2 regions of the Brevibacterium sp. FME17 genome follow, and region 1 is predicted to be linked to the other one. Evidence: predicted binding sites of a transcription regulator. Region 1 holds the regulator's gene; the other holds the start of a gene.
What was found. The regulator HrcA, encoded in region 1, represses chaperone genes, less so after heat shock. The targets are predictions, from matches to a motif close to TTNGCACTCGNNNNNNNCGAGTGCNAA.
Positions count from the first base shown of each region.

Region 1 (9,636 bases):
TCGACAGGGTCCGCAGGTCAGAAGTTGTGAGGATCCAGTCGATGCGGCCATCACCGACTTTCGGACCTTTGTAACGGTGGAAGGTGCCGATGTCTTGGCTCGGGACGACCGCCCCAGTGTCGGTGAGTCCCAGCTCTGTGCAGAAATAGTCGTAGACGGGGGAGCCGGTGGCGACGTTGAAGTCGCCGGTGACCACGGCCGGACCGTTCGCCTCGGCGATGTGGAGTGCCATGATCTTCCCCGACTCCAGACGGGCCTCCTCCGATTTGTGGTCGAGGTGGGTGTTGAGCAGGCGCAGCGACCGACTTGTCACCAGGTCTCGAAGGTCCACGACGGTCAGGGTTCGGGCGTGGGAGACGCCCCACGATTCGGAGGCGACCGTCTCCGGCTGTTTGGAGAGCCAACTGATGTCGACCTTGTCGACGTCGAAGCGCGACGAGTCGTAGATGACGGCGGTGAACTCACCCGAATTCCCGCCCGAATGCCCCTCACCCAACCAGATGTACTCATCGGGGAGCAGGCTGATGAGTGTCTCGAGCTGATCGAGCTCACCCTCCTGCGTGCCGATGATGTGAGGGTGAGCCTCAATGATGAGATCGGCGGCGATGGGCAGACGCTTGGACACGGGATGCCCGTCCAGCGCCGGATACCTGAGGTTGAAGCTCATGATCGAGAAATCGCTCATGCCCCAATCTTCGCCGATCAGCACCGAAAGTGGGGATCGGCGTCGGGATTCTCAGCCAGTTGAAGTGGCTTCGAACACGTGTTGCCCGCATGTGACCGGACGCCCGGACTGTTCCCAGGTGCTGAGGATTCCAGTCTGGTGCGCAACCCATGGAACAATGGAAGTTCTGGTCTGTCGAAGGAAGGGCGTTCATGTCACCTCAGGTGAAGCCACAAGCACTCGAACGGATTTCTCCGTCCGCTACATCACCCGAGTTGATCCGCAATTTCTGCATCATCGCTCACATCGACCACGGCAAATCGACCCTGGCCGATAGGATGCTCCAGGTCACAGGGGCTGTGCAGCCGCGCGATATGCGTGCTCAGTACCTCGACCGGATGGACATCGAACGCGAACGCGGAATCACGATCAAATCCCAAGCCGTGCGCATGGCCTGGGAGAACGACGACACTCCCTTCGCTCTGAACATGATCGACACACCGGGCCACGTCGACTTCAGCTATGAGGTCTCCCGGTCGCTTGCCGCCTGTGAAGGTGCGCTCCTCCTCGTCGACGCCGCACAGGGCATCGAAGCCCAGACGCTGGCTAACCTCTACATGGCCATGGAGAACGATCTCACGATCATTCCCGTGCTCAACAAGATCGACCTCCCCGCGGCCCAGCCGGAGAAGTACGCGGAAGAACTCGCCAACCTCATCGGCTGCGAACCCGAAGACTGCCTGCTGGTCTCCGGTAAGACAGGCGAAGGCGTCGACGCGGTCCTCGACCGCATCATCTCCGACATTCCCGCTCCAGTCGGCGACGCGGATGCTCCAGCGCGAGCCATGATCTTCGACTCCGTCTACGACACGTACCGGGGCGTCGTGACGTATGTTCGCCTTATCGACGGTGCCCTGCGCCCGCGTGAGAAGCTGACGATGATGTCGACCGGCAGCACCCACGAACTCCTCGAGATCGGTGTCTCCTCACCGGAGCCGAATGCCACGAAGGGGCTCGGGGTCGGCGAGGTCGGATACCTCATCACCGGTGTCAAAGACGTCCGCCTGTCCAAGGTCGGTGACACGGTCACCTCGTCCTCGAAGCCGGCCGAACAGGCACTCGATGGCTACAAGGAACCCAAGCCCATGGTGTACTCCGGGCTCTTCCCGATCGATGGATCGGACTATCCGGTGCTGCGCGATGCGCTCGACAAGCTCAAGCTCAACGACGCCTCGCTGGCCTACGAGCCGGAGACTTCCACGGCACTGGGCTTCGGCTTCCGCTGCGGCTTCCTCGGACTCCTCCACCTTGAAGTTCTGCGCGACCGCCTAGAACGCGAATATGACCTCGACCTCATCTCCACCGCACCCAGCGTGATCTACGACGTCACGATGGAAGACGGATCCGAGATGGAGGTCACGAACCCCAGCGAGTATCCGACGGGCAAGATCAAAGAGGTCCGCGAACCCATGGTCCGGGCGACCATCCTCACGCCGAGTGAGCACATCGGTGCGGTGATGGAGCTGTGCCAGACACGTCGCGGCAGCCTGCTGGGCATGGACTACCTGTCCTCGGACCGGGTAGAGATCCGTTACAGGCTGCCTCTGGCCGAGATCGTGTTCGACTTCTTCGATCAGCTGAAGTCGAAGACCAAGGGCTACGCCACGCTGGATTACTCCGACGACGGCGAAGATGCGGCAGATCTGGTCAAGGTCGACATCCTGCTCCACGGCGACCAGGTCGACGCCTTCTCTGCGATCGTCCACCGCGACAATTCCTACTCCTACGGCGTGCTCATGGCCGGGAAGCTGCGCAAGCTGATTCCCCGCCAGCAGTTCGAGGTGCCTATCCAGGCGGCCATCGGTTCGCGCATCATCGCCCGCGAGACCATCCGCGCCATCCGCAAGGACGTGCTGAGCAAGTGCTACGGCGGCGACATCAGCCGTAAACGCAAACTGCTGGAGAAGCAGAAGGAAGGCAAGAAGCGAATGAAGTTCGTCGGCAATGTCGAAGTTCCACAGGAAGCCTTCATCGCAGCGCTGTCCTCCGATGAGCCGGAGTCCAAGAAGGAACCTAAGAAGTAAGTGCCCGCACAACCGACTGGTGAGACCCCACCGCTCGACGGTTCGCTGCCGGCCTCGGCCGGGATCGGCGCGACAGATCGTGGGCTGAGCCTCTACGTCCACGTCCCGTACTGCCGGGTCCGCTGCGGTTACTGCGACTTCAACACCTATACCGCCGAAGATCTGGGTCCCGGTGCCTCCCGCGACGACTATCGCAGCAATCTTGCCCGGGAGCTCGACCTCTCGACCCGTGTGCTCGCCGAGGCAGGCGCCGGCGATCGTACGGTCACGACGATCTTCTTCGGCGGGGGCACTCCGACGATGCTGGCCGCCGAGGTGCTGGCCGGAGTGATGGACGACATCCGCGACCGCTTCCGGTTGGCACCTGACGTCGAGGTCACGACCGAAGCGAACCCCGACACCTTAGCCCCGTCCTATATCGCCACCTTGGCAGCCGCAGGTTTCACTCGGATCTCCCTGGGCATGCAATCAGCGGTACCCCATGTGCTCGCGACCTTGGATCGCACACACGACCCAAAGAAGATTCCGGATGTGGCCCGGTGGATCAAAGAGGCCGGACTGGAACTGAGCCTCGACCTCATCTATGGAACCCCGGGGGAGTCCATCGACGATTGGCGCAGATCACTTGAAGTGGCTCTGAGCAACGACGTCGATCATATTTCATCCTATTCGCTGATCGTCGAGCCCGGGACGAAGATGGGGGCCATGGTTCGCCGCGGCGAACTGGCAATGCCCGACGAAGACGACCTGGCCGATAAGTATGAGATCGCCGATGCTGCTATGGAAGCCGCCGGTCTGCACTGGTATGAGGTCAGCAACTGGTCGACGTCAGCGAAGACCCGCTGCGACCACAACATGGCCTACTGGCGCAATGCCGATTGGTGGGGCTTCGGTCCCGGAGCCCATTCGCACATCGGTGGGGTGCGATTCTGGAATGCTAAACATCCCCGTGCCTGGTCCGACCGCCTGCTGGCAGGTGAGTCGCCCGCCATCGGACGCGAGGTGCTGGACACAACGACCCAGGAGGTCGAGCGGATCATGCTCGCGGCTCGAATCGATTCGGAACTGCCGCTGGATTCACTGGGCGCAGGCAGTGAGCGGGCAATCAGAGGGTTCGTCAAACAGGGACTGCTCGATGGTGACGCTGTAGGCGAAGGCCGCTTTGCACCCACGCTGCAGGGCCGGCTGATGGCTGATTACATGGTCCGCATCCTCACGGATTACGTGAACTGAACCGCTGGGTCCCACTAACTGAACCGCTCGACTCTGTGAACTGAGTCGAACGCAGAGAAGCCGCTGTCATCAAATGCGATGACAGCGACTTCTGCGTGCAGATAACACGATCAGATCATCTGATTGGCGTGATCACTTCACGAAGTTGAACACGAGCGGGAACTTATAGCCCTCGCCCTTGCTCCCTGCAACCGCAGCGATGATGTAGAGCACCGTGTAGAAGATCGGGACGATGAACGCCAAGAAATAAATGAAGATGCCCAGGCCGAAGGTGACCAAGGCGAGGAGGAAACCCAAGACCAAGAACACGATGACAGCAGCGAACGTGGCGATGCAGTTCGTGATCATCGCGTTGAGTCCCTGCCGCGAATGTTCGCGTACATAGGGCGATTCGTCCTTCTTCACCAGGAACATGATGAGAGGCAGGAAACCGACGAAGATGGACCCGATATGAGTCCACAGCACCGTGGTTCTTTCGCTCTCGCTGGCCTGCCAGAACATTTCGGAGCCGGGACCATAGGCATTCCCCGGCAGCATCCGCGAGTCGAACATGGCCGGATTGCCGACCGGCTGCGCAGGACCGTTGCCGTAGGCCTGCTGCCCATAGGGCTGCTGCGTGTACTGCTGCTGACCCTGGCCGTAGGCCTGCTGGGAACCGTAGCCGGGCTGAGCGGGCTGGCTCTGACCATAAGGCTGTTGGAAACCGTAGCCGGGCTGTGGGGGCTGGCCCTGCTGGGAACCATAGTTCTGCTGAGCCGGGTTTGGCTGCTGCGAACCGTAGCTTTGGTTCTGCTGGCTGTAGGGCTGGTGGGGTCCAGAGGCCTGAGAATAATTCGGTGGCATGGGACGCGACTGGTCAGAGCCGTTGTTCGGCTGCTGCAGGTTATAAGACATGCGGGTCCTTTCAGAGCTTCTGGTCATTCACACTATCGGAAACGCCATGTCGCCGAACTGGGGAAAGCCCGAATCGTGTACCAGATCGATCACAATCGACCTGGGCCTCAACCGACGGTGACGAAGTCGATGAGTTCTTCGACTCGACCTGAGAGCGTGGGTTCGACGTCGGCGATGGTGCTGACCTTGCCCAAGATACGCACCCAGCCCCGGGCCACGTCCCTGTGGTCGGCGTGAGGCCAACCGATACGCCGCAGGATCCCTGTCTTCCAGTCCTCGCCCCGAGGCACGACTGGCCATTCCCTGATGCCCACGACATGAGGCTTGACGGCCTGCCAGATGTCGACATAAGGATGACCGATGATGTGGACGACGTCGCGATAGCGCGGATCGGCGCGCACCGCCTCGGCGATCTTGGATTCTTTGGTGCCGGACACGAGATGGTCGGCCAGGACCCCGACGCGGTGGTCCTTGTCGGGACCGAACGCCGCGAGCTTGTCGGCGACATCGTCCAGGCCGCCCAGCGGTTCGACGACGACACCTTCGATGCGCAGATCGTCGCCCCAGATCTTCTCGACGAGCTCGGCATCGTGTTTGCCTTCGACCCAGATGCGAGATCCGCGAGCCACTCGGGCCCGAGCATTGCCGACCGCGCGCGACCCCGAGGCTGTGCGACCGGGAGCCGATTTCTTCTTGGCCGGCAGTCTGAGGTCGACGGGTTTGCCTTCGAGAAGGAAGCCAGGCCCCAAGGGGAATGCGCGGACCTTTCCTGCCCGGTCCTCGAGATTGACGACGACTCCGGCGGTGGTCTTCTCGGCGCCGACGACGGCACCGACATATCCGCTCATCGCGTCTTCGAGAACCATGCCGAGACCCAGTTCGACGGGGGTGGACTTCTTGGGTCGGTGTGAGGAGGGCGAGGAGCCGGCCAGCACATCGGGCCCGTAGCGATCAAAGGTATTCACGGACAACCACCCTAATCAAGGACTCGATGGGATGGGTGGTGACCCGCTGAGATGGAGCCGAAAGTGAATTCGGAATATAAGAGGCGTAGAATTGGCACTCAAGACAGATGAGTGCCAAAAACGGTGCCGAGCGAAGGAAGGAGACGAATGAACGACAGCAGGCGAGCACAGGTTCTGCGTGCGATCGTCGAAGACTTCGTCGCCACCAACGAACCCGTCGGATCGAAGGCCATCGTGCAGCGCCACACGCTCGGCGTCTCTCCGGCCACGATCCGCAACGACATGGCCCATCTAGAGCAAGAGGGCTACATTGCGCAGCCCCACACTTCGGCAGGGCGGATTCCGACCGATCTCGGCTACCGCATGTTCGTCGACCGCATCGACGACTTCAAACCGCTGACGCATGCTGAGCGACGTGCGATCTTCCAGCTCATCGACGGCGACGGGGACCTCGATGACATGCTCGACCGCACGGTGCGTGTGCTCTCAGGCCTGACCCATCAGGTGGCACTGATCCAGTACCCGAGCGTCTCCCGCGCCACGATCAAACACATTGAGGTCGTAGGGCTGGGCCCCAACCGCATCCTCGTCGTCCTCATCACCGACGCCGGTCAGGTCGAACAGAAGATTGTGATCACTCCCGGCAGCGTGGATGACGAGGTGCTGCGGGGAATCCGCGATGAGGTCAACACCGAATTCTCCGGCCAGAAGTTATCGCAAGTGATGAGCACGAGTACATCCAGGGCTTCGGTGCAGGGCATGGACCCCGCTGTGACAGAGCCTGTCGTGGCGACCAGCCAACCAGGCGCGGACGTCGCCGCAGCGCTGGCACAGGTCCGGTCCGCGGTCACCGATCTCATCATGGCCACACGCGAAGAACGCATCATCATGGCGGGCACAGCGAATCTGGCTCGCTCCGGGAGGGAGTTCGGTGAGAAGATGGCACCGATCCTCGAAGCTTTCGAAGAACAGGTTGTACTGCTCAAGCTGCTGACATCGATGGCCGAGGATCAAGAGGAGATCAGCGTTCGGATCGGTCGTGAGAATACTCACGAGTCATTCAGCTCGACATCTCTCGTGGCTGCCGAATATGGTCATGACGCGGGGTCCTCCGCTCGATTGGCTGTGCTCGGGCCGACCCGGATGGACTACCCCACGACGATCACAGCTGTGCGGGCCGTAGCGAAATACGTCTCCTCTGTCCTCGATCAGGGCTAGATGCACCGGCACGAGCGCACACAGCACACCATGACCACACAGCACAATAGGACCACACAGCACAGCGCGCACCAACACCACCGCGCGAACAGGCACGAGAACGCGAACAACGCACACCACCAGGGAGAGAGAAGTTTCTGTGGCCGATCACTATGAAACACTCGGAGTGTCCAAAGACGCTTCGGCGGCTGAAATCAAATCGTCGTACCGAAAGCTCGCTCGGAAATATCACCCCGATGTGAACCCCGGACACGAGGACGAATTCAAAGCCATTTCCCTCGCCTACGACGTCCTCTCCGATTCGGAGAAGCGCCGTAACTACGACATGGGAGGCGGCGAGAACGGACAGGGCTTCCCTGCCGGCGGTGGCGGCTTCGGCGGCTTCGGCGATATCTTCGAGACCTTTTTCGGCGGGGGAGCCGGCTCGGCCGGTGGCCCGATGCCGCGCACACAGCGTGGCAAGGACGCACTCGTCGGAGTCAACATCGATCTCGAGACCGCCGCGTTCGGCGGAAACATCGATCTCGATGTCACCACGGCAGTCGTCTGCGACACCTGTTCAGGTGCCGGAACACAGCAGGGCACATCCGTTGAGACCTGCACCCTGTGCCACGGAGCCGGCAGCGTCCAGCGCATGACCCGGACCCTGCTGGGCCAGATGGTGACCAACCAGACGTGCAACTCCTGCCACGGCTACGGCACCGTCATTCCCAGCCCCTGCCTCAACTGCCAGGGTGACGGACGCGTCCGCAAACAGCGGACCATGAAGATCCGAATCCCCGCCGGAGTCTCCGACGGCACACGCATCCAGCTCTCATCCCAGGGCGAAGTGGGCCCCGGCGGCGGACCTGCCGGCGACCTCTTCGTCGAGGTCATGGTGGCCCGCCACGAAGTCTTCCAGCGCGACGGTGACAACCTGCGCGCCTCCGTCTCCGTGCCGATGACGGCAGCCGCACTCGGTGCCTCGATCCCCTTCGACACCTTCGACGGCACGCAGGACCTTTCCATCGAGGCCGGCATCCAGTCGGGCACCGTCGTCAAATTGCCCGGCCTCGGCGCCACCCGACTGCGCTCGGAGACCCGAGGCGACCTGCTCATCACGGTCGACGTGATGACGCCGGACAAGCTCGACGACGCGCAGAAGGACCTGCTTGCGCAGTTGGCAACGCTGCGTGAGGAAGAGACCCCACGCGCCCAGATCACCACCCAGAACCGTGGCGTGTTCTCCCGCATGCGTGAGAAGTTCGCCGGTCGGTGAGTCTTCCCGTCTTCTTCTCGCCCCAGTCCGCCGAGGCGGTCACCGGCCAGGTGCTCACTTTCGGTGAGGACGTGGCCGGGCACGCGGTCCGAGTCCGCCGACTCGGACCGGGGGACGAACTCGAAGTCGTCGACGGATCCGGCACCCGTGTGCGCGGAACCGTTTCGAACGCCTCGGCGAACGAACTCGGACTTCACGTCGCATCGGTCACGCACACGAGAACAGACCAGCCACGGTTGGTTCTCGTGCAGGCTCTGGCCAAGGGCGACCGTGACCTGCAGGCGATCGAAACCGCCACAGAGATCGGCGTCGACGAGGTGGTTCCCTGGGCCGCCGAGCGTTCGATCGCCGATTGGCCGACGAAGAAGCGTGACAAGCTCGCCGCCAAATGGGACAACGTCATCCGGGCGGCCTCCCTGCAGGCCCGACGCTCCCGCTTCCCGTTGCGCCACGACCTGGTCCGCGGCACCGGCCTCGCAGCGACTCTGAGCGAGACTGACACCGTCTACGTCCTGCATGAGGCCGCAGAACTCAGACTCTCGCAGGCCCTGAGTGAACCTCGTTCCGCGGGCATCTGGTCTGCTGCCTCTGGAATGGAGAATTCTCCAGATCCCGAACGCATCGTCTTAGTCGTTGGTCCCGAAGGCGGCGTCAGCGACGCAGAGCTTGATGCACTCGCGGCCGTCGGCGCCAAAGCCGTACTTCTCGGTCCTACAGTCCTGCGGTCGTCCTCCGCCGGTGCGGCCGGGCTCGTCATGGCTCAGAATTCATTGGGCCGTTGGTGACTAAGCGGACTACGATGGAAGCACGCAATTGCAGTACTCCTAAACGTACGAACAGCCACTAAGGATCATTCTGGACACCTCCACTCAGCCCACGAACTCTGTGAACCCCACTCCAGGCGAAGAAACGCCGTCGGACACAGTGCGTCTCGTGATTCCCGACTCCATCGATCTGGTCGAGTTCTTCGGACCGGGGGAGTCGAACCTGCGCAAGCTCGAGCGAGTCTTCCCCGACCTCGACCTGCATGTGCGGGCCAACCAGGTGCAGGCCACCGGTGAACCGAATCGCGTCGCAGCATTCGTCTCCGTCATCGGGGAACTCAAGAAGCTGCACGCCTCCGGCCACCGCATCAACGAAGAGACGATCGACCGGGTGGCGTCGTTCTCCTCCGAGGGGAAGGCCGCCTCGGCGGTGATGGGAACGAACATCCTCTCCACCCGTGGAAAGTCCATCCGTCCCAAGACGATGGGCCAGCACGATTATGTCAAGGCGATCCGCAACCATACGATCACCTTCGGCATCGGGCCTGCAGGCACG
Region 1 covers NZ_JABUYD010000001.1:212,568-222,203, forward strand. Annotated here, with positions in the region: gene INT40_RS00880 (endonuclease/exonuclease/phosphatase family protein) at 1-685, opposite strand, end outside; gene lepA (translation elongation factor 4) at 877-2,748, shown strand; gene hemW (radical SAM family heme chaperone HemW) at 2,749-3,981, shown strand; gene INT40_RS00895 (DUF4870 domain-containing protein) at 4,114-4,875, opposite strand; gene INT40_RS00900 (DUF3097 domain-containing protein) at 4,983-5,846, opposite strand; gene hrcA (heat-inducible transcriptional repressor HrcA) at 5,988-7,058, shown strand; gene dnaJ (molecular chaperone DnaJ) at 7,198-8,316, shown strand; gene INT40_RS00915 (16S rRNA (uracil(1498)-N(3))-methyltransferase) at 8,313-9,101, shown strand; gene INT40_RS00920 (PhoH family protein) at 9,169-9,636, shown strand, end outside.

Region 2 (23,122 bases), on a different contig from region 1:
GTCAAGTACACGATCGAGCATTCCGGTGCGAAGCTGGGAATCGTCAGCGCCGAGCTGGCCGAAACGGCGCGTGCGGGTGCCCCGGGCATCACCTGGTTGGAGACCGAATCCGCGGCGCCGGGCAGCTTCGACTCTCAGCTGGCGGCGGCCGAACCCGGCGAACCGGGTGATTTCACAGACGAACACGTGGCGCAGATCCTCTACACCTCGGGGACCACCAGCTCACCCAAGGGGTGCGTGCATTCGCACCGCAACATGTCCCAGGTCGCGACCCTGATCAACCTCAACATGGGTTATCGCAGCGACGACCGCTATCTCATCTGCATGCCGATCTGGCATTCGGCTCCGCTGAACATCAGCCTGCTCCCCACTATCCTCACCGGCGGCACGATCGTGCTCCAACGTGCGTTCCATCCGGTGGATTCGATGACGATCATCGCCGAGGAGAAGATCACCACCTTCTTCGGTCCGACCATCGCCTATGTTGCACCGGTGATGACGGCGAAGAAGCTCGGCCTCGACTTCGCAGACTATGACTTCTCCACCATCCGGCGTTGGAACTACGGCGGGTCCCCCATCGATCGGTCGACCGCGGCCATGCTCATCGAAGCCTATGGGACCGATCAGTTCTTCAACCTGTTCGGCATGAGCGAAATGGGACCCACCGGCTGCATGCTCAGGCCGGAGGACCAGTTGCGCAAGGCCGGTTCGGTCGGCCGAACGGCGATGGTCGGCAATGCGATGCGCGTCGTCAAGGCCGACGGCACAGAGGCCGGCCCCGGAGACACGGGCGAAATCTGGTTCACTGGTGATACCCGCATGCGCGAATATCTCAACAACCCCGAGGCGACGAGGGCCGCTTTCGAAGGCGACTGGTACAAGACCGGCGATATCGCAACGCTTGACGAGGACGGCTACCTCTTCATCGTCGACCGCAGCAAGGACGTCATGATCGTCGGCGGAGAGAACGTCTACTCCCTCGAGGTGGAGGAGGCGATCATCGCTCACGAGCGGGTTGCCGATGTCGCAGTGGTGGCGAAGCCGGATGCCGAGTGGGGCGATCGAATCGTCGCATTCATCACCACCGCCGATGGCCGGCCCTTCGACGTCGAGGAGCTGCGTGACTATCTGGCCGACAAGCTCGCGCGGTACAAGCTGCCGCGCGAGGTCATCATCACCGAAGAGCTCCCCCGCAACCCTTCAGGCAAACTGCTCAAGCACAAACTGCGCGCCGAGGTTGCTGCGGGTTGAGGTCGCGCCTCACACCGCTTCGAGGGCCTCGACAGGATTGACCGATGTCGCCGCGCGTGCGGGTCTGCGGCTGGCCACGGCGACGGCGAGGATCGAGCCGACCACCACGACGATCAGCACCCACCACGACAGCGACGGTCCGAAGAAGCCGGTGAGAGGCGCGATCACGGCGAGCGCACCGATCCAGCCGTAGAAGACTCCCAGGGGCAGAGCCACCACGCACCCGGTCACGCTCAGCTGCAGGCTCTCACTGAGGACCATGGTTCTGACTTGTCGCGGAGTCTGCCCCAGCGCCATGAGCAGTCCGATCTCCTGAGTCCTATGACGCACGGACAACATGAGGGCATTCGCGACGCCGATGACGGCGATGATGACCGAGAAGACCACCATGCCGAGGAAGAACATCATGGTCTGGTCCACCACTGTCAGGACCGCATCGCCGTCGGCTTCCAGGCCGCGGTGCCCCAGCATTTCCGCATACACCTCGAGCTGAGTCCGGAAGCTCGTCATGGCTGTTGCGAACATGACGATGAGGGTCACGCCGATGACGAGGCCGATGACGGTGCGCGCGCTTCGCGTGGGGTGGCGGGCGATGGTCTTCGCCGCCAGACGCGAGGAGGCAGTGCGACCGAGCAGCCGCCCGACCAGCGACTGCAGCGGTGGCAGGATCCACGGGTTGCCGATGATGAAGCCGAGGAAGGAGACCGCACCACCGATGGTGGCGATGGGCAGTCCGAGGGGAATTTGCATCACCACTCCGGCCGCTGCACCACCGAGGAGCAGCACGAGACCGACACCGAGGAGGACGATCGCTGTCGTGAGTGATCGTTTCGATGAACGAAGGTCCTCGGGGCCGTGTTCGACGGTCTGTGACGTCGCTTCGACCGGCGAGATTCCCGAGATCCGTCGTGCTCCGAGATAGGCCGCGTACCAGGTGACGAGGAGGGTGGCGACGGCGGGCAGAAACACCTCGACGTTCAGGAGGCCGGCGTCGTATCGGATCTGATCACCGAGGAGTGCGAGCGTCAGTCCCGCCAGTGCCGTCGAGACGAGAAGTGCTGCGATGACGCTGGGGACCGCGATGATCAGCCCTTCCAGTGCTGCGGATCGTCGCAGTCTCTTCGACGAGGCTCCGATGAGCCGCAGCAGTGCGAGCTGTCTGCCGCGACCGGCGATGATGATCGAGAAGGTGTTGGCGATGACGATGCTGGAGACGAAGAGGGCGATGACGAAGAAGGTGAGGCCGACGAGCGCGATGAGGATCCGCGCGGTCCCGGACTCGTCGATCACCTCGGCGGAGGTCATCCAGGCACTGAGGATTCCGATGCCCTGCATGATGGCGGTGCCGAACAGCCCGGCGATGAAGACGACGAGGAAGCTGGGAGCGAACTGGCGCGGATTCGCACGGATCTCGCGAAGCGGGTTCACGGTACCTCACCCCGGCTGGGCGCCGCTCCCTCGGAGTCGTAGTCAGAGTCGTAGTCGTAGTCAGAGTCGTAGTCGTAGTCGACGTCGAGTTCCAGCATCGAGCGGGCGATGACCTCGGTGCTGATCCCGTGATTGAGTTCGCTGACGGGTGTCCCATCGGCGATGAAGACCACTCGATTCGCATGGGCGGCGACGACCGGGTCATGGGTGACGAGGACGATCGTCTGGCCGAGGTCCCTGACGGCCTCGGCCATGAGCCGCATGACCTCTCGGCCCGAGCGTGCGTCGAGGTTGCCGGTCGGTTCATCGGCGAAGAGGATATCGGGACGTGTCGCCAGAGCCCGCGCGATCGCCGTTCTCTGCTGCTGACCGCCCGAGATCTCGTTGGGTCTGTGGCTCATTCTGTCGGCGATCCCGAGTCGTTTGACGATGCTGTCGATCCAGGAGCGTTCGTCGGCCGTCGGCTTCCTGTCATCGAGTTCGAAGGGCAGAAGGATGTTCTCCCTGACGGTCAGCGTCGGCACGAGGTTGAATGCCTGGAACACGAAGCCGATCCGTCGCCGCCTCAACGCGGTCAGCGCCTCATCGTTCAGTGCCGTGATCTCGCGTTCGCCGATGAACACTTGGCCCGTGCTCGGTCGGTCGAGGCCGGCGAGCACGTGCATGAGGGTGGACTTGCCGGAGCCGGAGGGCCCCATCACCGCTGTCAGCGCTCCGGCATCGATGTCGAGGGTGACCCGGCCCAGAGCGGCAATCGTGGCCGTCTTCGAGTCGTAGACCTTCGACACATCGCGGAGTCGGGCGATGGGTTCAAGCGATCTCGGACTGGCATCATCGGAGGCAGTCGTCACATTTTCACCTGCCTGTCAGTTGGGAACGAGGGCCATTCACTTCAAGGGAAGGCTGTCCATTTCAGGCTACGGCGACACTGGCTCAGGGGGCATTGCGGAAATGCCCCCTGCGAGGACGAAGCTGCCCTCTCGTCTCGGACGGGAAAACCCGAACACACTGGCCGCGTGAGGGCTCACGAAGTCTCATGAAGGCGAGGCCTCACGCCGCCTCACGAAGTCGAGGGCTCGACGAAGTCGCCCTGGTGGGTCCGGCGCACCTGTGGTGCACTTGGTGCATGAGCTTCGACGCACGCCACATTTCGCAGACAGTCCGTCGGGATCCCTCCGACGTCGCGGTCTTCGCCGGCAACCCGGCCAATCTCCCGCAGTGGGCGGCCGGCCTGAGCGACGGCATCCGCAACGAGGCCGGGCGGTGGATCACTGATTCGCCGATGGGTGAGGTCGAGGTCAGCTTCCGGCCCGGCATCGAGTTCGGGATCCTCGACCACGACGTGATCTTTCCCGACGGAACATCCGTGCACAATCCGCTGCGGGTGCTTCACAACGACGACGTCAGCGAAGTCGTCTTCACCGTCTACCGCCGCTCGAATGTCAGCGACGAGGAATTCGCCCGCGACACCGCTGCCGTGCAGAAGGACCTTGAACGACTCCGTGATGTCCTCGAAGGCTGACCGATCGGAGGCCTCCCAGCAGGCTGATTCCACCATGAGGTGGGGTCACAGGTTCATCAACGCCGCCATGCGCACCCTGTACTTCGGTCGCATCCATGTCCTCGACCTCAGCGATGAGGACGCCGCAGGCAGCGCGAACCAGCGTCCGCGCCTCATCATCTCCAGTCACCGCAATGGTGCCATCGACGGCCATCAGGTGCTCGCCGCGTTCCCGCGAGCGCAGTTCCTCATCTCGATCCAGCTCCTCCGCAGCTGGTTCCTTCGTCTCTTCATCGCCGGCATCCCCGTCGTGCGCCCCAAGGACGTCGAACGCTACGACCTCGATCCCACCTCGGTGGCCAGTCCGGTCGAAGCCGGCACTGCACACCTTCGCCGAGGCGGTGACCTCGGCATCTTCCCCGAATCCAGCAGCGAATGGGGCCACCGACCCCAGCCCTACAAGTCGGGTGCCGCCCGCATCGCCTGCACCCTCATCGAGGAGAGCCTCGACCTCGAGATCATCCCGGTCGGCCTCTTCTATTCGACCCCTGACCGGTTCCGTTCCCGCGCCGAGGTGGTCCGCGGGAAATCGATCACGATTCCTGACCGCAATGGCCAGGATCGATCCGTGTGGGAGGCCCAGGTCGCCTCGGCGCTGAAAGCGGCCCTCGATGACGTCTCGGTGAACTGCCCCGATGAGGCCACCTTCGAACGGATCCAGGCGGAGGCGCTCACCACCGCCCGACACACTGCGAGCGGATCGGCCACGTTCGCGCGGGCCTTCCTCGATCTGCAGAACGAAGCTGCGACTCCCCCGACCAGCTCCGTCACCAGCACAGATACCAGCACCGTTGCGGCACATGCAGCGACCGACACACACGTGGCTGACGATGGCCGTGGGGGTGTGAGTTCTGCCGTGAAGGTCCTGCGCTGGGTCGGCCTCACACTCATGTGGCTCTTCGCTCCGATACTCGGGGCGGCTGCTTTTGCCGGATCGCGCGCGGACGGTCGCAATACTGTCACACTCTTCCGCCTCCTCGGTGGCTTCGCAGCGGTTATGGTCTGGATACCGGTACTCATCGCTGCCGCGTTCTTCTGGCCCCTGGTCATCGGAATCGGCATCGTCAGCGCGGTCTGCGGCTGGCTGCTTCTTGGTCTCCGTCGCGTCCGTCTGTGACTCGGCCGTCCCCTGTCCCTTCGATATCCGCCCTCATCTGCGACATCTCTAGGAGCTCTCGTGACTCTCACTCTCGGCTTCACCGATCCCCTCGCCACCGAACTGGCGACCAGCGGCGGCAAGGGCGCCAGCCTCGCGAGGTCCGCGCAGAACCTGCCCGTGCCCGGCGGTTTCATCGTCACCGCCGAGGCCTACACCCAGTTCGTCGCACCTCTGCAGTCCCGAGTCACCGAGCTCATGGACACCCAGCACCCCGCCGAGGCGATCGGCGATCTCATCCGCAGCACCCCTGTCCCCGATTCGTGGCTTGCCGACTTCGCTGCAGCGGCCCAGGCTGCGGGCCTGAGCGATGAGGCTGTGGCAGTCCGCTCCTCAGGCACCATGGAGGATCTGCCCGGTGCGGCCTTCGCCGGACAGCACGACACCTACCTCGGCGTGCGAGGGACTAAGGCCATCGCAGAGGCGGTGCGAGACTGCTATGCCTCCCTGTGGAATCCGCATGCCTTCCGCTACCGCCAGCAGCTTGGTGTTGACCAGCTGGATGCGAAGATGGCCGTCGTCGTCCAGCTCATGGTCGCGGTCAGCGCCGAGGAGGCTGCCGGGGTCGCGTTCTCCGTCGACCCGGTACGTGGAAACACGGGCGAAGTCCTCATCAATGCGGCGTTCGGCCTGGGCGAGACCGTCGTCGGCGGGGAGGAACCGGTCGACGAATTCCGGATCGCCCGCGCCGACGGCACCCAGATCGCGTCCGAGATCGCGGACAAGCCGAAGGCTCTCGTGATGAGCGAACCGGCCGAACCTAGCGAACCGGACGGTCACGGCCATGCGAGGACGACGGTCATCCACCTCGGCGAGGATCAGCGTACTCGTCCCGCTCTGACGCCCGAGCAGGCCCAAGCAGTGGCGCAGCTGTCTGTGCGGGCCGAGGATCATTTCGGTTTCCCTCAGGACATCGAGTGGGCCTTCAACGGTGATGACCTCTTCCTTCTGCAGTCCCGTCCGATCACCCGCGTCGCACCTCGGTGGACTAGAGATGAATCCGCGGAACGATTCCCCACCCCTGTGACGCCTCTGACCTGGGACCTCGTCGAGGCGGGGTTCCATTACTCGCTCAATCACAGCTTCGACCTCATGGGTCTGCCGCCGTTTGACGACAAATGGTTCGTGATGCGTGACTTCTACATATATGGCAATCAGACGGCCGTCGACCTCTACGCTGGCCGGCTGCCGACGAAGATGCTCTCCAGCGTCGAAACCATCACCGAATCTCTGCCGGAGATCGCCTCGCAGTTCGGCTGGGTGCAGGAACTGCCGGTGCGGTGGATGCGTGATCTCGACACGTACCTCATGGGCATCGGCAGGCTCTCCCACGAACCCTTGGAGGACAAGTCGCTGGCCCAGGTGTGGGACCATGTGATCGCCATCAGCGACCTCGGCACCGAGTATTTCCGCCCCAATATCGCGATCTCTCTGACGCAGCAGACTCTCTACGGTGCGCTCTCTCACATGCTCGAGATTGCTGTGGACAAGGAGACGGCGCAGCTCGTATTCGAGCGGCTGCTGGCCTCGACGGAGACGAAGACCTCCCAGGTCAACGCCGAGCTCTGGGAGCTTTCACGCACTGTGCGCAGCAATCCCGAGATGGTGTCGACGCTGCGCAGCAATACAGGAGAGGCGGGACTGGCGGTCCTCGATGATTTCCCTGCCTTCTTCGACGAGTTCGCGACCTTCCTGGCCAAGCACGGCCACCGTGAACTCGATTTCGACGCCTACCATCCGACCTGGGTCGAAGCCCCGCATATCGTCCTCGATCAGGTTCGCCTGCTGGCCGACCGCGAGACGAACGCCTCGGCGGACTCCGACTTGGAGCGCAAGGTCCTGCAGGCTGAGACCGAGCGGGCCGTGATCAATGCCGCCCCGGAGAAGCTGCGCTATCTGGTCCAGGAGGTCATCCGACTGGCACGTGCATACACGGCTCTGGATGATCTGGAGCATTACCAGACCACGCGGCTGACCCTGCCGATGCGCCGGGCTCTGTGCGAGCTGGGTCGAAGGCTCGTCGACCAGGGTGTTCTCACCGATCCCATGGACGCCTACTTCATCAACTTCGAGCCTCTCGACGCAGCGATCCGTGCCACGGAAGTCGGCACTGGGCGCGGTGATGGCCAGCTCTCCCCTGCCGAGGCGCTGGCGGGTCTGACTGGGATCGCCGAGAAGAACAAGGCCGGGTATCAGGAAGCGGTTGAGAGGACTCCCGAATGGGAGCACGGTCGTGCCTCCGAGGTCGGCGATGACACGGACGGTGACTTCATCAAGGGAACTGCCGGCAGCCCCGGCGAGGTCACGGGCGAAGTCTTCGTCGTCCACAGTCCCGAGGACTTCTCGTCCTTCCCGGATGGTGCGATTCTGGTCGCTCGGACCACGAACCCTGCATGGACCGCCCTGTTCTATCAGGCCAGCGGCATCATCACGGAAAGCGGCGGAGCACTCTCCCACGGCGCGGTCACGGCCCGTGAACTGGGCCTGCCCGCAGTCATGGCTATCCGGGATGCCACCAGCCGCTTCACCTCGGGCCAGACGGTGAACGTCAACGGCAGCAACGGCACGGTGACACCGAACTGAGACCCGCCTCGGCGAGCCCAGCATCACACCGCTTCGAGAGCCTCCACGGGGCTGATCGACGTTGCCGCGCGCGCCGGGGCACGACTGGCGGCGAGCACAGCCAGAAGCGAGCCGGCGACGACGGAGATGATTACCCACCAGGGCACGGACGGTGCGAAGATTCCGGTCAGCGGGGACAGCAGAGACAGCGCACCGATCCAGCCGAAGACGATGCCCAGAGGCACCGCGACCAGGCAGGCCGTCACGCTCAGCTGCATTCCTTCGGCCACAATCATGCGTCGCACCCGTCGCGGCGTCTGACCCAGCGCCATGAGCAGACCGATCTCCTGCGTGCGCTGTCGCACGGAGAGCATGAGTGCGTTGGCAACTCCGATGATGGCGATGATGACGGAGAAGAGGACCATCCCCAGGAAGAACAGCATCGTTTGGTCGATGATGGTCTTCAGCACAACTTCGAAGCCTCCCCACCCTTCGTCACCGAGCGATTCGGCGTACTCGAGCAGCTGGTCCCTGAACGTCGTCATGGCTGTGGCGAACATGACGATGAGAGTGATGCCGATGACGAGACCGATGACCGTGCGTGCATTGCGGGTGGGGTGACGAGCGATCGTAGAGGCGGCCAGGCGTGAGGTTGCGGTGCGGCCGAGCAGCCACCCGGTGAGCGCCTGCAGAGGTGGGAGGATCCAGGGGTTGCCGACGATGACGCCGACGAACGTCAGCATCGCACCGAGTGCAACGAGCAGCACCCCCGCAGCACTCACCGTGTTCCCACTGGCGGCGACGATGCCGCTGATGAGAAGGGTGATTCCCATGGACAGCAACATGAGTGCGCCCGTCAGTGCTCCCATCGATGCCCGCACGTCCTCTGGCCGGCGCTCGACCGCCTGCGAGGTGGCCTCGATCGGAGAGATGCCGGTGATGCGACGGGCCCCCAGGTACGCGGAGAACCAGGTCACGACGATGGTCGCGGCACCCGGCAGGAACATCATCGGAGTGAACAGCTTGGGCTCCTCGGTGATCCGAGCGCCGAGGTAGGCCGTCGTTGCCAGTGCGAGTGCAGTCGAGACGAGGACCGCACCGATGGCACTGGGGATCGAGACCAGCAGTCCCTCTACCGAGGCGGCTCGACGCAGCCGTGCAGAGGAGGCGCCGATGAGCCTCAGCAGCGCCAGCTGGCGGCTGCGACCGGCGATGATGATGGAGAAGGTATTGGCGATGACGATGCTCGAGACGAACAGTGCGATGAGGAAGAAGACCAGCCCCACCGTTGTGAGCAGACCTTGAGCCGTGTCCGATTCCGCGATGATCTTCGCTGAAGACATCCAGGCTGTGAGGATCTCGATGCCCTGCATGATGACAGTGCCGAAGAGGGCAGCGATGAAGACGACGAGGAAGCTGGGGGCGAACTGGCGCGGGTTGGTCCGGATCTCCCGCATCGGGTTCATCGGCGCCCTCCAGCCTCGACGGCCTCGGCCTGCGCGTCGAGATCGAGCATCGTCTGCGCGATCACTTCGGCACTGATCGTGTCATTGAGTTCGGAGACGGGCGTGCCGTCGGCGATGAACACGACGCGGTCGGCGTGGGCAGCCACAAGCGGATCATGGGTGACGAGGACAATCGACTGACCGAGCTCGCGAACGGCCTCGGACATGATGGCCATGACTTCACGCCCCGATCGGCCGTCGAGGTTGCCGGTCGGTTCGTCGGCGAAGAGGATGTCCGGTCGGGTGGCCAGAGCACGGGCGATGGCCGTGCGCTGCTGCTGTCCGCCCGAGATCTCACCGGGCCGATGCTTCAGCCTGTTGTCCAGGCCGAGTCGTTTGATGATGCTGGAGATCCAGGTACGTTCGTCGGCATTGGGCTTGCGGTCGTCGAGTTCGAAGGGCAGCAGAATGTTCTCCCTGACCGTGAGAGTCGGCACCAGGTTGAACGCTTGGAACACGAAACCGATCCGCCGCCGCCGCAAGGTGGTCAGGTCGTCCTCATGCAATCCGGTGATGTCCCGTTCGCCGATGTGCACCGTGCCCGAGCTCGGACGATCGAGTCCGGCGAGAACGTGCATGAGAGTGGATTTCCCCGAACCCGAGGGGCCCATGATGGCCGTCAGCCGGGCGGGAGCGATATCGAGAGACACCTGGTTGAGAGCGACCAGCGCCGCCCCATCGGGATCAAAGACCTTCGAGACATCACGAAGTTGAGCGATGGGCATCGGTGAAGCTGTCGTCATGGTGTCCCTACATTGTTGCGTAACACTGCCTCATCCAGACTAACGATCATCGACGGCAAGGAACATGGGTTCTGACTGACCAGTAGGTGTGAGCCGCCTGCATGCTCGGCCATCCGCGCAAGCCGCTGCCTTCGCGACCTGCGGATATGCCTAAGCGCTTCGGCGGGCTTCCAGATTGGGGTTATAGGTCAGATTGCAGGCATGAAAAACACGTGTGGCCCGGAACAAAATGTTCCGGGCCACACGTGTATCAGTTCAACGCACTCGCTGCGCGCCGATGAGAATCAGATGGGACTCAGTCCTCTTCTTCTTCCTTCTTCTCGACGACCAGTGTCTCAGTGGTGAGAACCAGTGCGGCGATCGAAGCGGCGTTGCGCAGTGCCGAGCGGGTGACCTTGACGGGGTCGATGATTCCAGCGCCGATGAGGTCGCCGTAGGAATCGGTGGCGGCGTTGTATCCCTGGCCCGACTCGAGGTCGGTCACCTTGGATACGACGACGTAGCCGTCCTGGCCAGCGTTCTCAGCGATCCAGCGCAGAGGCTGGACGACGCCGCGCTTGACGATGTCAGCACCGGTGGCTGCGTCTCCGGTCAGGCTCAGGTCGTTTCCGGCCAGAACCTTGGAGGCGTGGATCAGAGCTGATCCACCGCCGGCGACGACGCCCTCTTCGATGGCTGCACGGGTAGCCGACACTGCGTCTTCGACGCGGTGCTTGCGTTCCTTGAGCTCCACCTCGGTGGCGGCGCCGACCTTGATGACTGCGACACCACCGGAGAGCTTAGCCAAGCGCTCCTGCAGCTTCTCGCGGTCCCAATCGGAGTCGGTGTTGTCGATCTCGCTGCGGATCTGGGCAACCCGACCGTTGACGTCCTCATCGGAGCCAGCACCATCGATGATGGTGGTGTTGTCCTTGGTGACGGTGATCGTGCGGGCGTTGCCGAGCTCTTCCAGGGTGACCTGGTCGAGCTTCATGCCCATGTCCTGGGTGACGACCTGGCCACCGGTGAGGACGGCGAGGTCCTCGAGGATCGCCTTGCGGCGGTCGCCGAAGCCGGGAGCCTTGACGGCGGCAACGTTGATGATGCCGCGCAGCTTGTTGACGACCAGCGTCGACAGAGCCTCGCCTTCGATGTCCTCTGCCACGATGAACAGAGGCTTTCCGGCCTGCTGCACCTTCTCCAGCACAGGGAGGAGCTCCTGGATGTTGGAGATCTTGCCCTGGTTGATGAGGATGAGCGCGTCGGAGAGCACAGCTTCCTGGCGATCAGCATCGGTCACGAAGTGCGGCGAGAGGTAACCCTTGTCGAACTGCATTCCCTCGGTGATTTCGAGTTCAACAGATGCGGCCTGGGATTCGTCAATCGTGATGACGCCGTCCTTGCCCACCTTGTCGAAGGCATCGGCAATGAGCTTGCCGATCTCTTCGGACTGAGCGGACAGACCGGCGACGTGTGCGATCTCCGAGGAGTCGGCGACATCGCGGGCGATGGTTCCGAGTTCGGTGGAGACAGCCTCGACGGCAGCTTCGATTCCGCGCTTGAGGGCACCTGGTGCGGCGCCGGCGGCTACGTTGCGCAGACCTTCGTTGACGAAGGCCTGTGCCAGGACGGTCGCGGTGGTGGTTCCGTCACCGGCGATGTCGTTGGTCTTGGTGGCAACTTCCTTGGCCAACTGAGCGCCGAGGTTTTCGTATGGGTCGTCGACCTCGACCTCACGAGCGATGGTCACGCCATCGTTGGTGATTGTGGGTGCGCCCCACTTCTTGTCGAGAACAACGTTGCGGCCCTTGGGTCCCAGCGTCACCTTGACGGTGTCCGCGAGGATGTTCACACCCTTTTCGAGTGCACGACGGGCCTCGTCGTTGAATTCCAGATTCTTAGGCATTCGTCCTCCTGTCAGTGAAGTAGTTGTTCAGGGGATTCAGCCGATGACGGCGAGCACGTCACGAGCCGAGAGCACGAGGAACTCTTCTCCTGCGTACTTGACTTCGGTGCCGCCGAACTTGGAGTAGATGACCTTGTCGCCAATGGCCACGTCGACTGGGACGCGGTTTCCGTTGTCAGCAACGCGGCCTGGGCCCACTGCGACAACTTCGCCTTCCTGAGGCTTTTCCTTGGCGGTTTCGGGAATGACCAGACCACTGGCGGTAGTCTGCTCTGCTTCGACCTGACGGATGACAATCCGATCTTCGAGTGGCTTGATGGAGACCGACATATCGGGCCCTCTCCCTTCGCTGGGGTTCAATTCTTCTTTGAGTCAGACGGCGGCGTGTGCCATGATCCCCTCGTCGTCGCGGGTGCCGAGTGGATCGACCGTCTCATTAAAACTGGCACTCGCTGAGTGCTAGTGCTAATTCGACTTTAGAACGCTCTTAGCACTCGGTCAACTCGAGTGCCAAGGATTGTCCACGCTCTGGGCGAAACCCCAGGAAAGGTACCCGAGCACGGCTGCACTGTGGTCCACGCACTGCCCCTCCGAGGCAAGCAGACCCCAGCTCGCGGATCCGAACTCGCAGACCTCAAACGGGTGGTAAGTCCTGCTCGAAATCGGGTCAATTTTCGACCAGGAGTTACCGACCGTAGGGCCGACCGTAGGCGTCCCCGGTCTCACGGAACGGATACAAGTGCGGACCCCGGGAAGCCCCGGGGTCCGCACTTTATGTCGCTTACTTCAGATCAGCGGCTGCGCTCTGAGATCAGGCGCACTGCCACTGCCCCCAGCCTTCTTGAGCCTGCAGCTTCTTGGCACGCTGGAACTGCTCCTGCGGGCTGGCGTCCGAGGGATTGCCGCTGCCGCCCATGGAGTGCCAGGTCTGAGGCAGGAACTGGAAGAGACCGAAGTGAGTGCCGTTCGAGGCCTTCGGGTCGAAGTTCGATTCGCACTCAACGACCGAGTACCACTTCGATCCCGGCCCACCGAGCATGTCCTTGATCTCCTGGGTGCTCATGTTGCCACTGCTGGAGCCCGAGTCACCGCCGCCGGTGCTCTTGTCACCATCGTCGGAGCCGCCCGAACCGTTGTCACCGGTTCCGGCATCCGATCCGCTGCTGGAATCGTCTGGCTTCTCAGCTGGAGCTTCCTTCTTCTTGGTGCCCTGGATGACGACCTTGGTCTTGGGCTCGGAGAGGACCTTCTCGCCCTTCTTCTCCTTCTTCACCTCATCGCCATTAACGGTCTTGACCTTGTAGGAGACCTGCTTCTGGCCTTCCTTGCCTTCGTCCTCGACCTTCGTCTCACCCACGTAGAGGGAGTCCGACTTCTTGGTCTCGGTCTTGGGCTTGATGGCCTGCTTTTCCTTGACGGTGTCGTTCTTCACGCGGTTCACGGTGAGAACCTGGCCGTCGGAGACTTTGGAGCTGAGGGGGACGGACATGAAGTCGTCCTTGTCCAGCTTCAGCTTGGTTTCAGCGAGGGCTTCCTTGGCGGTGCCCGCTGCGGCCGAGACCTTGTGATCCTTGCCGTCGGCAACGATTGTGAGGTCCTTGGCGGTCGTCACATCGATGTCGTTGCCTTCATCTTTGAGCTTCTGATTCGGCTTCGCGCTGAGGTCGGCGCCCTTCGCGTCCACACCGAGGTCGGCCAATGCCTGACCAACAGTGTTCGCGTGCGTCACCTCGTCGCTCTTCTTGCCGTCGACAGACAGTGAAAGTTCCTTCGCGGTGTTGACGGTGATCGTCATATCCCGCGATATCTTCTTGTTCACGCCTGGTTTGATCTGATCGCGCTTCTCGATGTCGAGGTCGCGGCTGTCGAGGACATCCCCCACGGTGCCACCGAAGGTCCGAACTTCCTCGGACTGACCATTGACATCCAAGGTCACTGGCTTGTTCATGGTTACCACGGCGCCCGTGCCACCCACGAGTCCGGTAATCACAACCGCCTGTGCAGCAATCTGCACTTTGCGGTTCTTAAGAAAATCAATCACAAAAATATCCCTGGGGCAGAGGTCATCAACTCATCCACTGTAACCGATTCGTTACAAGTTACGCAAAACATTACAAACATGTAACGGCGAGGACCCGTAAGCTGGCCCTCTGACCAGGACTTCCCCGTGTTTCCGGGCTTCGTCACAATCGTGACATTCACCCTCCGAGGTGGCCAATCAAGCGTCAGGCTCACCCCCGCCGAGGTTGTCGTTCAGTCCCAGCAGCTGCAGTTCAGTCCCAGCTGCCGAGTGCGGTCTCTGCGTTCTTCCACACTGCGGAGCAGAGCTCGCCTTCATCCATACCGCGCACCTCGGCGAGTTTGCGTGCCGTGACTGCGGCCAAGTACGGACCGCCTGGCTTACCGCGGTGCGGGTGCGGGGTGAGGAATGGAGCATCGGTCTCGGTCAGCAGCAGTTCAAGTGGTGCTGCAGCTGCGGCACGGCGGAGTTCATCCGCGTTCTTGAACGTGAGGTTCCCGGCAAACGACATAAAGTAACCGGCAGCGGCGCATTCCCGGGCCATCGACTCGTCGCCGGAAAAGCAGTGGAAGATGGTGACCTCGGGAGCACCTTCCTCCTTGAGGATGCGCAGCACATCGGCGTGGGCCTCACGATCGTGGATCTGCAGGGCCTTGCCCGTGCGTTTGGCGATCTCGATGTGAGCGCGGAAGGAGCGCTGCTGGTCGGCGACACCCTCTTCACCGGTACGGAAGTAGTCGAGTCCGGTCTCCCCCACCACGCGCATGCGGTCGTTGGAGGTCACGAGTGACTCGATCTCGGTGAGTGCGTCGTCGAGCATTCCTCGCTCGGCCAACCTCGGCGCCTCGTTGGGGTGCAGTGCAGCACCGCCGAGCATCCACGAGCGACCATCTTGTGATTGCTGCGTGACCAGCTCGGTCGTCCACCGTGCGGCCGGGAGGTCGCAGCCGATCTGGACGATGCGCTGGACGCCCGCCGACTGGGCGGTGTCGAAGAAGAAATCGAGGCTCGGGAACTCTTCGTCCTTGTCAGGCCTGACTTCGGGCTCGGGTTCGCCCGCACCCAAGGGCAGTCGCACACCCGTGCAGATGTCGAGATGCGTGTGGGTGTCGACGACCGGGTGGGCAAGTGGTTCAGGCACCGGAGGATAGGTTCCGGCGGCGCGTGAAGCCATTATTCGGTCTCCTCCACGAACTTGGGGAACACCGGGACCGGCTTCGGCAGTGGGGTGCCAGCCTCCAGTGGGAAATCGATCGCGGCGAACGAACGAGGATCCACCTCGGCGGCATTGACACCGTTCTCGGCCGACGCCGCGGCCATCGGTGCGATTCCTGCCGCTGCGGCAGCGGCACCTGCGGCCACGCCGACTCCGGCACCTACGGTCACAGGGGCCATCGCCTCGGCGCCGGTACCGTTGTCAGTCGCCGTCGGGAGCACCTTCGCGCCGGCCTCACCAGCACCTTCTTCGACGCCGAGGAGATCGAGGATCTGGCCGGCGGAATCGGGCATGACGGGCTGGATGAGGATCGAGATGATGCGCACGACCTCGATCGTCACCCACAGCACTGTGGCCATGCGATCCGGATCGGTCTTCTTCAGCTTCCAGGGTTCCTGGGCGGAGAAGTAGCGGTTGGCCTCGGACAGGACCTTCCAGCAGGCCTCGACGTAGAGGTGAAGTGCCTGGGTGTCGACGTGGCGGCGAGCGGTCTCGGGGACGGCGCGGGCCAACGCGAGGAGCGCTTCGTCTTCTTCAGTGAGGTCACCGGGCTGTGGAACCTGTGCGTCGCAGTTCTTCGCGATCATCGACAGCGAGCGCTGGGCGAGGTTGCCGTACTCGTTGGCGAGGTCGGAGTTCTTGCGGGTGATGATCGAGTCCTTCGTGTAGGACCCGTCATTGCCGTAGGAGAACTCGCGGAAGAGGAAGAATCGCAGGGTGTCGAGGCCGAATGCGTCGACGAGGTCGATGGGATCGACGACGTTGCCAACGGACTTCGACATCTTCTCACCGGCGTTGAAGAGGAAGCCGTGGGCGTGGACGCGCCCCGGCAGCTCGATGCCGGCACTCATCAGGAACGCGGGCCAGTAGACGCTGTGGAAGCGGATGATGTCCTTGCCGATGATGTGCACGTCGGCGGGCCACCACTTGTCTAGGCGCTCCTGGTCATCGGGATATCCGGCGGCGGTGAGGTAGTTCGTCAGGGCGTCGATCCACACGTACATGACGTGCTTCTCGTTGCCGGGCACCGGCACACCCCAGTCGAAGGTGGTGCGCGAGACCGAGAGGTCCTTCAGGCCAGAGGCGACGAACGAAGCGATCTCGTTGCGGCGGGAGTCCGGGCCGAGGAATTCCGGGTGGGTCTCGTACAGGTCGAGCAGCTTGTCCTGGTACTTCGAGAGGCGGAAGAAGTAGGACTCCTCTTCCGTCCAGGTCACCTCGGTGCGGGTCTCGGTCGAGAGGCGGACGCCGTCGACGACCTCGGTCTCGTCCTGCGTGTAGAAAGCCTCGTCGCGGACGGAGTACCAGCCGGCGTAGGTGTCGAGGTAGATGTCGCCAGCCTCTTCGAGCTTGCGCCAGATCGCCTTGGACGCTTCGTAGTGGTCCTCGTCGGTGGTGCGGATGAAGCGGTCGAACGTGGAGCCGAGCGCGAGCTGGGTGTCGCGGAAGTTCTTCGCGTTGTCGTCGGCGAGCTGCTTGGGCGTGATGCCAAGCTTGTTCGCCGCCTGCAGCATCTTCAGACCATGCTCATCGGTGCCGGTTGCAAAGAACACCTCGTGATTGTCGAGGCGCTTGAACCGCGCGATCGTATCGGCCGCAATGTACTCATATGCGTGACCGATGTGGATGGCCCCATTGGGGTAAGCGATAGCTGTCGTCAAGTAATAACCCATAGGTCACACAGTCTAAGGGACGCCGCGGCGTGGGCACGCACGGGTGCTTTCGGGCCGGGGGTGCGGGTGGGGCTTGGCCGAGTCTTCGCGAATAGCCCAGTCTGCGGTGAGCGGCCCAGTCTGCGGTGAGCGGCCCATATTTGAAGGTGGGCTACTCACCTCAGACTGGGCTGAAACGGTTCGCACCCCGGCACCAATTCACGGAACCAGCGGCTGCCCGCACCGACGACGCAGTTCAGGTGCTTGAAAGAAGAGCCTCTGCCCGAAGGTCTTCGGGTCCAGAACCTCATTGAACTTGAAGCGCAACACCTTATAGCCCATCGCCAACAGCCGATTATGCTGTCGGCTCTCCTTGTTCATGACGTCGAAGCCGCCGTCAACATACTTCTGCGTCCCATCCACATAGAGAGCGACCTGGTCCTCGCGAAGGAGGAAATCCAGTCTTGTCAGAAGTCGACCGTCATCGGCAATATTCACCTGCTGCACGAAGTCATGCAGCCCCAGAAGATGCAGGTTGAATGCAGCTCTGCTCTCCGCATAGCTTTCGGACAACGGCGAAGCGAGCGCGACCAGTCTCGCAGCCACTTTGCGGCCCCGCCTCAGGCGGGCGATGGGCGCTCCGAACAGATCTGCGACTGCACCCGGCACCTCGTCCAGCAGGTGCGACGAATACCCGAGCTTGAAGATCAGATCTTCGTCATTGCCGAGAAGATGCCGTCTGATCACCTGTTCCATCGCGGCAAACGCCGCGGCACTGCCGAGCTCGGCCCGCAGATCCAAGGCAGTTCGAGCCGGAGATGTGACTCGGAGCCCCTCCACCTGGCAGACGTCTTCAGCTGAGATTATTCTGCGTCGCCTGATCAGCTCGGGTGATTTGGTGCTTGACGCGGGGTGGAACACCGACACCGGTTCATCCGGCTCGTCGAACATACCGATCCTGTGCAGCCGTGCCGCTGAGACCCCGAACACGGTGTCTTCTGCGCGGTAGTGAGGATAATGAAGGACCTGCAGACGCTTCAGATTCGCCTCGTATCTGCGCCGTTGGGAACGCTCCTTGTCGCGCTGTTCCTCGTGATACGTCATCCAAGCCGAGTCCGTGGCGAAGCGAGAGAAGTATCGGTGGGCACGGACTTCACACCGGCTGACTACCGAATAGACTCCGCGCGAGACCTTCAGCAGACAGCATCCCAATGCGCTGCGGATGTCTGCCGTGGAGGCTCCAGCATTGCGAAGATCCTTGAAATGCACGACGTTGTTCTTCATGCCGGCACACTGCCGAACCACGTTCTGATACAGCAATACTCAATTCAGTTGCTGTGGAATCAGCTCCGGCGTCCACACAGCGACAGCGCTTCAGCACGGAGTCCGTCAACAAGCGTCAGCGCTCGAGTCGAGCCGTCGTCCGCCTCCGGGAGCGCGCGCCACTCGTCCCCGGGAGCACATGAGGACAGCGTCAACCAACCATTCAACCTCGCTCATAGCCCAGTTTGAGATGAATAGCCCACCTTAAAATGTGTGCTACTCACCCAAAACTGGGCTGCCAGTTGTCCACACCCTGCTGCGCACGAGTCGCGTCACTCGCGGTGAAGCCAGGCTTCGTAGACGTCGCGCTTCGACAGGCCGAACTTCTTCGCCACCTGCCCGGCCGCATCCTTCGCACGTATCCCGGACTCGACGAGTGCGCTGACCTCGCCGAGGTGGTCCTCCGGAGCCGTCTCGACTTCGGTGGCACCGGCGAGCACGAGGGTCAGTTCCCCTCGCAGTCCCGCTGCGGCGCGTTCACGCAGCGAACCGACGGTCCCCCGCAGCGTCTCCTCGTAGGTCTTCGTCAGTTCACGGCTGATGCTCATGGGTCGATCTTCGCCGATGACCTCGGCGAAGTCATCCATCGTGTCGGCGATCCGGTGGGGGCTTTCGAAGAAGACCATCGTCCGCTTCTCCGCCTTGAGCTCCTCGAGCAGGCTCTTGCGCTGACCGGATCTGCGCGGCAAGAAGCCCTCGAAGCTGAACCGGTCGCTCGGCAGCCCGGAGACCGCCAGGGCCATCAGTACCGCGGACGGGCCCGGCGTCGACGTGATCGGCAGTCCCGCCTCGGCGCAGGCTCTGACCACGCGATATCCGGGGTCGGACACGGCCGGCATCCCCGCGTCGGAGAGCAGCACCACGGTCTGCCCCGCATTGATGAGCTCGACCAGCTCGGGGGCGCGATGGCCCTCGTTGTGGTCGAATACGCTGATGATCCGGTTCGTGTGGCTCAGCTGCAGACGCTGCGCCAGAGAGAGGAACCGGCGGGTGTCCTCGGCGGCGATGACGTCGGCGGTTTCGATGGCCTGCCGCATCCGCGGACTCGCATCGCCGAGGTTGCCGATCGGAGTCCCGACGAGGATGAGTCGCCCGCCGGTGAGGTCCGGACCCGACCTCGCTGGGACGCAACGGTCGTCGTCATCGGGGTCGGGCACCTCGGCGAGGGTGTCGTTGGGGTCGGGTGCCTCGGCGGGGGCGCCGTCGGGGTCGGGTGCCTCGGCGGGGGTGTTGTCGGGGTCGAGCTGAGGCTCAGACGTGCTGGGGTCTTCGGTCAAGATGCGGCTGCTCCGGTGGCGAAGAGCAGAGCGAACGTACCGAAGTAGAAGAGGAGGATCACGCCCCAGAAGAGGAGCCACAGTCCCGTGCCGATATAGCCGACCCACAGGGCGGCAACTGCCATGCCGTCGCCGCGCTCACCGCGTTCCTTGATCTGCTTGCGTGCGATATGGCCCATGATGACGCCGGCGATGCCGCCGATGAGGACTCCGGAGACGACGCCGAAGATCGAGGCGCACATGCCGATGATGGCCAGCACATTGTTCGGCGGCAGCGGTTGGTAGACGTACCCCGGCCCGACGGCATACTGAGCGTTTGCCGCATATCCGGGGTTCTGGCTGTATGACTGGGCACCAAGGCCGCCCGAGTTCGACAAGGGCTGCTGGTAATACATGTCCGGATTGTTCCAGTTGTTCTGGCTGCTCATGATGAGGTCTCCTTGCGTCTGCCTTCAACGGTACAGAGTCGTCGTTTCGGGCAAAAGGCGGCGCGGTTACAGGTCTGTCACAGTTGTGGACTCGAGAGTCGTGGCGTGCCGTAAACCGTCGTCACCTGGGCCCGCGGTGCAGAAGTGTGCATCCGGACCCGCGGTGCAGGAGCCGCTGGCGAACGGATCGTTCCGGTGTAAGTGCCCCGTTACATTCATTGTCAAGCAGCAACCGGGGTCCTCGCCTCGTAGAAGACCCCATGCTTGACCATCGCGAAGAGCACGTTGAGCCGGCGACGAGCCAGACACATCACCGCAGCATTATGGCGTTTCCCCTCGGCCCGTTTCCGGTCGTAATACGCCTTCGACAATGGATCATGACATGACGCCACCCACGCAGAGTGGAACAACGCGTTCTTCAACCTCTTGTTGCCCGCCCGCGATGGGAACTCGCCGCGAATCGACGTTCCCGACCGGCGCGTAACCGGAGCAATACCCGCATACGCTGCCAAATGGCCAGGAGTCCTAAAAGCGCTGAAGTCACCGGCTGCCAGGAGGATCTGGGACGCGGTCTTAACGCCGACTCCCGGCATGGACGTTAAGACCTGAAGAAGAGGGAGCGAATCCGCTAACTCTTCAGCTTCGGCCTCGATCTCTTTGCGTTCGGCCTTCAGTGCTTTGATCCGAGCCGCATGCCGCGGCACCACCGACTCCGACGCCTCACTCCCGGGCACGGTCACCGTCTGCTCAGCCAGAGCATCGAAGATCACATCAATCAGCGCCGACGGATCCTTGCGGGTATGGTTACGCGCCCACCGCTTCACCCCCGACTTCCCCGCCGCCCGCAACCCAGCTGGACCACGGTACCGAATCAACAGATCCAGCACGATGTTCCTGGTCAACACGGTGCCCTTGAACACGCGCTCCAGCGCCGGATGGATCTGCAGCAGCAAGGACCTCAGTCGGTTGATCGCTCTGGTGATGTCATGGGCCAGGTCCTCGTCGGTGCCAGCCAACACCTTGAGATTGGCCAGCACATCCGATTCCCGATCAACTGATCGTAGTGTGTGCGGCATGGTTCTGGCGGTGTCAGCAATGATAAACGCATCCCTGGCATCCGTCTTCGCCTGCCCCGGATACAGATCGGCAGCCTTCCTCATCGCCAACCCCGGCAGGTAGGCGATATCGGCTCCACAATCCCTGGCGACCGCGACGGGAAGCGCACCAATCGTGTTCGGCTGATCAACGATCACGAGCACACGACCGTGCCCGTCCTGCAGAGTCGTGATCACGTCGCGAAGTTTGCCTTCGTCTTGCGGGAGCTCGTGGTCGAAAACCCGCTCACCTGCCGGCCCCAGTCCGCAACCGTGATGGTTAGTTTTTCCGACGTCGAGACCTAACCAGACGTCATATTCGGTGTTCATGACAGTCCTCCTCGACCATCAGTTCCATGGTCGTTGGTTGTCATGACACCCGATGCTGGCACCCACGTTACGACGAGACCTCAGTACAACTGGGCCGAGCCCCTATCAGCAGTCAACGCGCGTCCTGGATTCCTGGCGGCAACACCCCGTTACCTTTTAAGTAGCCCCACAATCCGTCAGGATAGAAGGGGTCGCTGGCCTAAGATTCCCGGCATGATTCATGCCCCCAGCCATTCATGGTCCGGGGGGTGTTGTCACCGGGAGTCGAAGGCACCAGGGAAATCGCTGATAGGGGCCAGAACCACTGGCAGAACACATGCCTTGAGCCCGACCGTAACGTGGATGCCGAACCCCGGAGCCACCACAGCACCACCGGCCAGCCGAACCACTCATAACCGCAGTCACACCAGTCGAAGAAGATGAGTGACATGATCACCAACCACGACGACATCGACGTATTCATCGGCATTGACGTCGGCAAACACGACCACCACGCCGTCGCCCTGGCCCGGGACGGTACTCAACTGCTGTCGAAGGCACTGCCGCAGAATGAAGCAAAGCTTCGAGCACTCATCGACAAGCTCCGTGTGCATGGAACACTCCTCGTCATCGTCGATCAGCCCGCCACGATCGGAGCACTGCCCGTCGCTGTCGCCCAAGCTGCTGGCGTCACGGTCGCTTATCTACCAGGTCTGGCGATGCGCCGCATCGCAGACTTGCATCCTGGTGAGGCGAAGACTGATGCCAGGGATGCCGCGATCATCGCCGAAGCTGCTCGGACCATGCCGCATACTCTGCGCGGTATCAGGGTCAGCGATGAAAACGTCGCAGAGCTTTCCATGTTGTGCGGTTACGACGACGATCTCGCGAAACAGGCCACGGCAACATCGAACAGGATCCGTGGCCTGCTGACACAGATTCATCCCGGACTCGAATCCGTGATCGGTGCTCACTTGGACCATCCTGCGATGACGGCGCTGTTGGTGAAGTATCCGACTCCAAAGGCTCTACGTCGGGCCGGTAAACGCCGGGTCGAGACACTGCTGGCCAAACACGCACCCAGAGCGTGGAAACGCTGGGCGACAGCGGTCTTCACGGCCCTGGACGAGCAGACTGTCGTCGTCGCGGGCACCGATGCAGCGGGGCTTGTGCTGCCCCAACTGGCCACTTCGTTGACCCAGACACGAACGTCGCGGGCCGAGGTCTTCGACCGGATCGATCAGCTGGTGGAATCACACCCTCTTTTCGAGCTCCTGACGTCGATGCCGGCAGTCGGCGTCAGGACAGCGGCAAGAATCCTGACCGAGGTCGTGGGCAAGGACTTCGCCACCGCCGGGCACTTGGCCTCTTACGCCGGTTTGGCACCGGTGACGTGGAGATCGGGGACATCGATCCGTGGCGATCATTCGTCCCGCCGGGGCAACAAAGTGCTCAAACGGGCGCTATTCCTATCGGCATTCGCAGCGTTGAAGGACCCGTTGTCGAGGGCGTATTACGACCGGAAACGTGCCCAGGGCAAGAAGCATAACCAAGCACTCATCGCGCTGGCTCGTCGACGCTGCAACGTGTTGTTCGCGATGCTGCGGGACGGTGCCTATTTCCACGTATCGCTGGGGGCCGCCGCCGCGTAGACAGGTTCAGAAGCTCCCGAGCCCAGTCCGAGACTCCGGTCCCGGACCAATCAGTCCTGC
Region 2 covers NZ_JABUYD010000018.1:41,103-64,224, reverse strand. Annotated here, with positions in the region: gene INT40_RS15215 (class I adenylate-forming enzyme family protein) at 1-1,251, shown strand, start outside; gene INT40_RS15210 (ABC transporter permease) at 1,261-2,679, opposite strand; gene INT40_RS15205 (ABC transporter ATP-binding protein) at 2,676-3,530, opposite strand; gene INT40_RS15200 (SRPBCC family protein) at 3,806-4,201, shown strand; gene INT40_RS15195 (hypothetical protein) at 4,170-5,357, shown strand; gene INT40_RS15190 (PEP/pyruvate-binding domain-containing protein) at 5,418-7,979, shown strand; gene INT40_RS15185 (FtsX-like permease family protein) at 8,003-9,424, opposite strand; gene INT40_RS15180 (ABC transporter ATP-binding protein) at 9,421-10,206, opposite strand; gene groL (chaperonin GroEL) at 10,502-12,091, opposite strand; gene groES (co-chaperone GroES) at 12,128-12,421, opposite strand; gene INT40_RS15165 (resuscitation-promoting factor) at 12,903-14,039, opposite strand; gene INT40_RS15160 (TatD family hydrolase) at 14,365-15,285, opposite strand; gene metG (methionine--tRNA ligase) at 15,285-17,000, opposite strand; gene INT40_RS15150 (hypothetical protein) at 17,199-18,263, opposite strand; gene rsmI (16S rRNA (cytidine(1402)-2'-O)-methyltransferase) at 18,575-19,459, opposite strand; gene INT40_RS15140 (DUF4190 domain-containing protein) at 19,576-20,007, opposite strand; gene INT40_RS15135 (IS110 family transposase) at 20,229-21,431, opposite strand; gene INT40_RS15130 (IS110 family transposase) at 21,860-23,062, shown strand.
Region 2: the regulator HrcA is predicted to act here: its motif matches at 12,579-12,605, upstream of groES (co-chaperone GroES).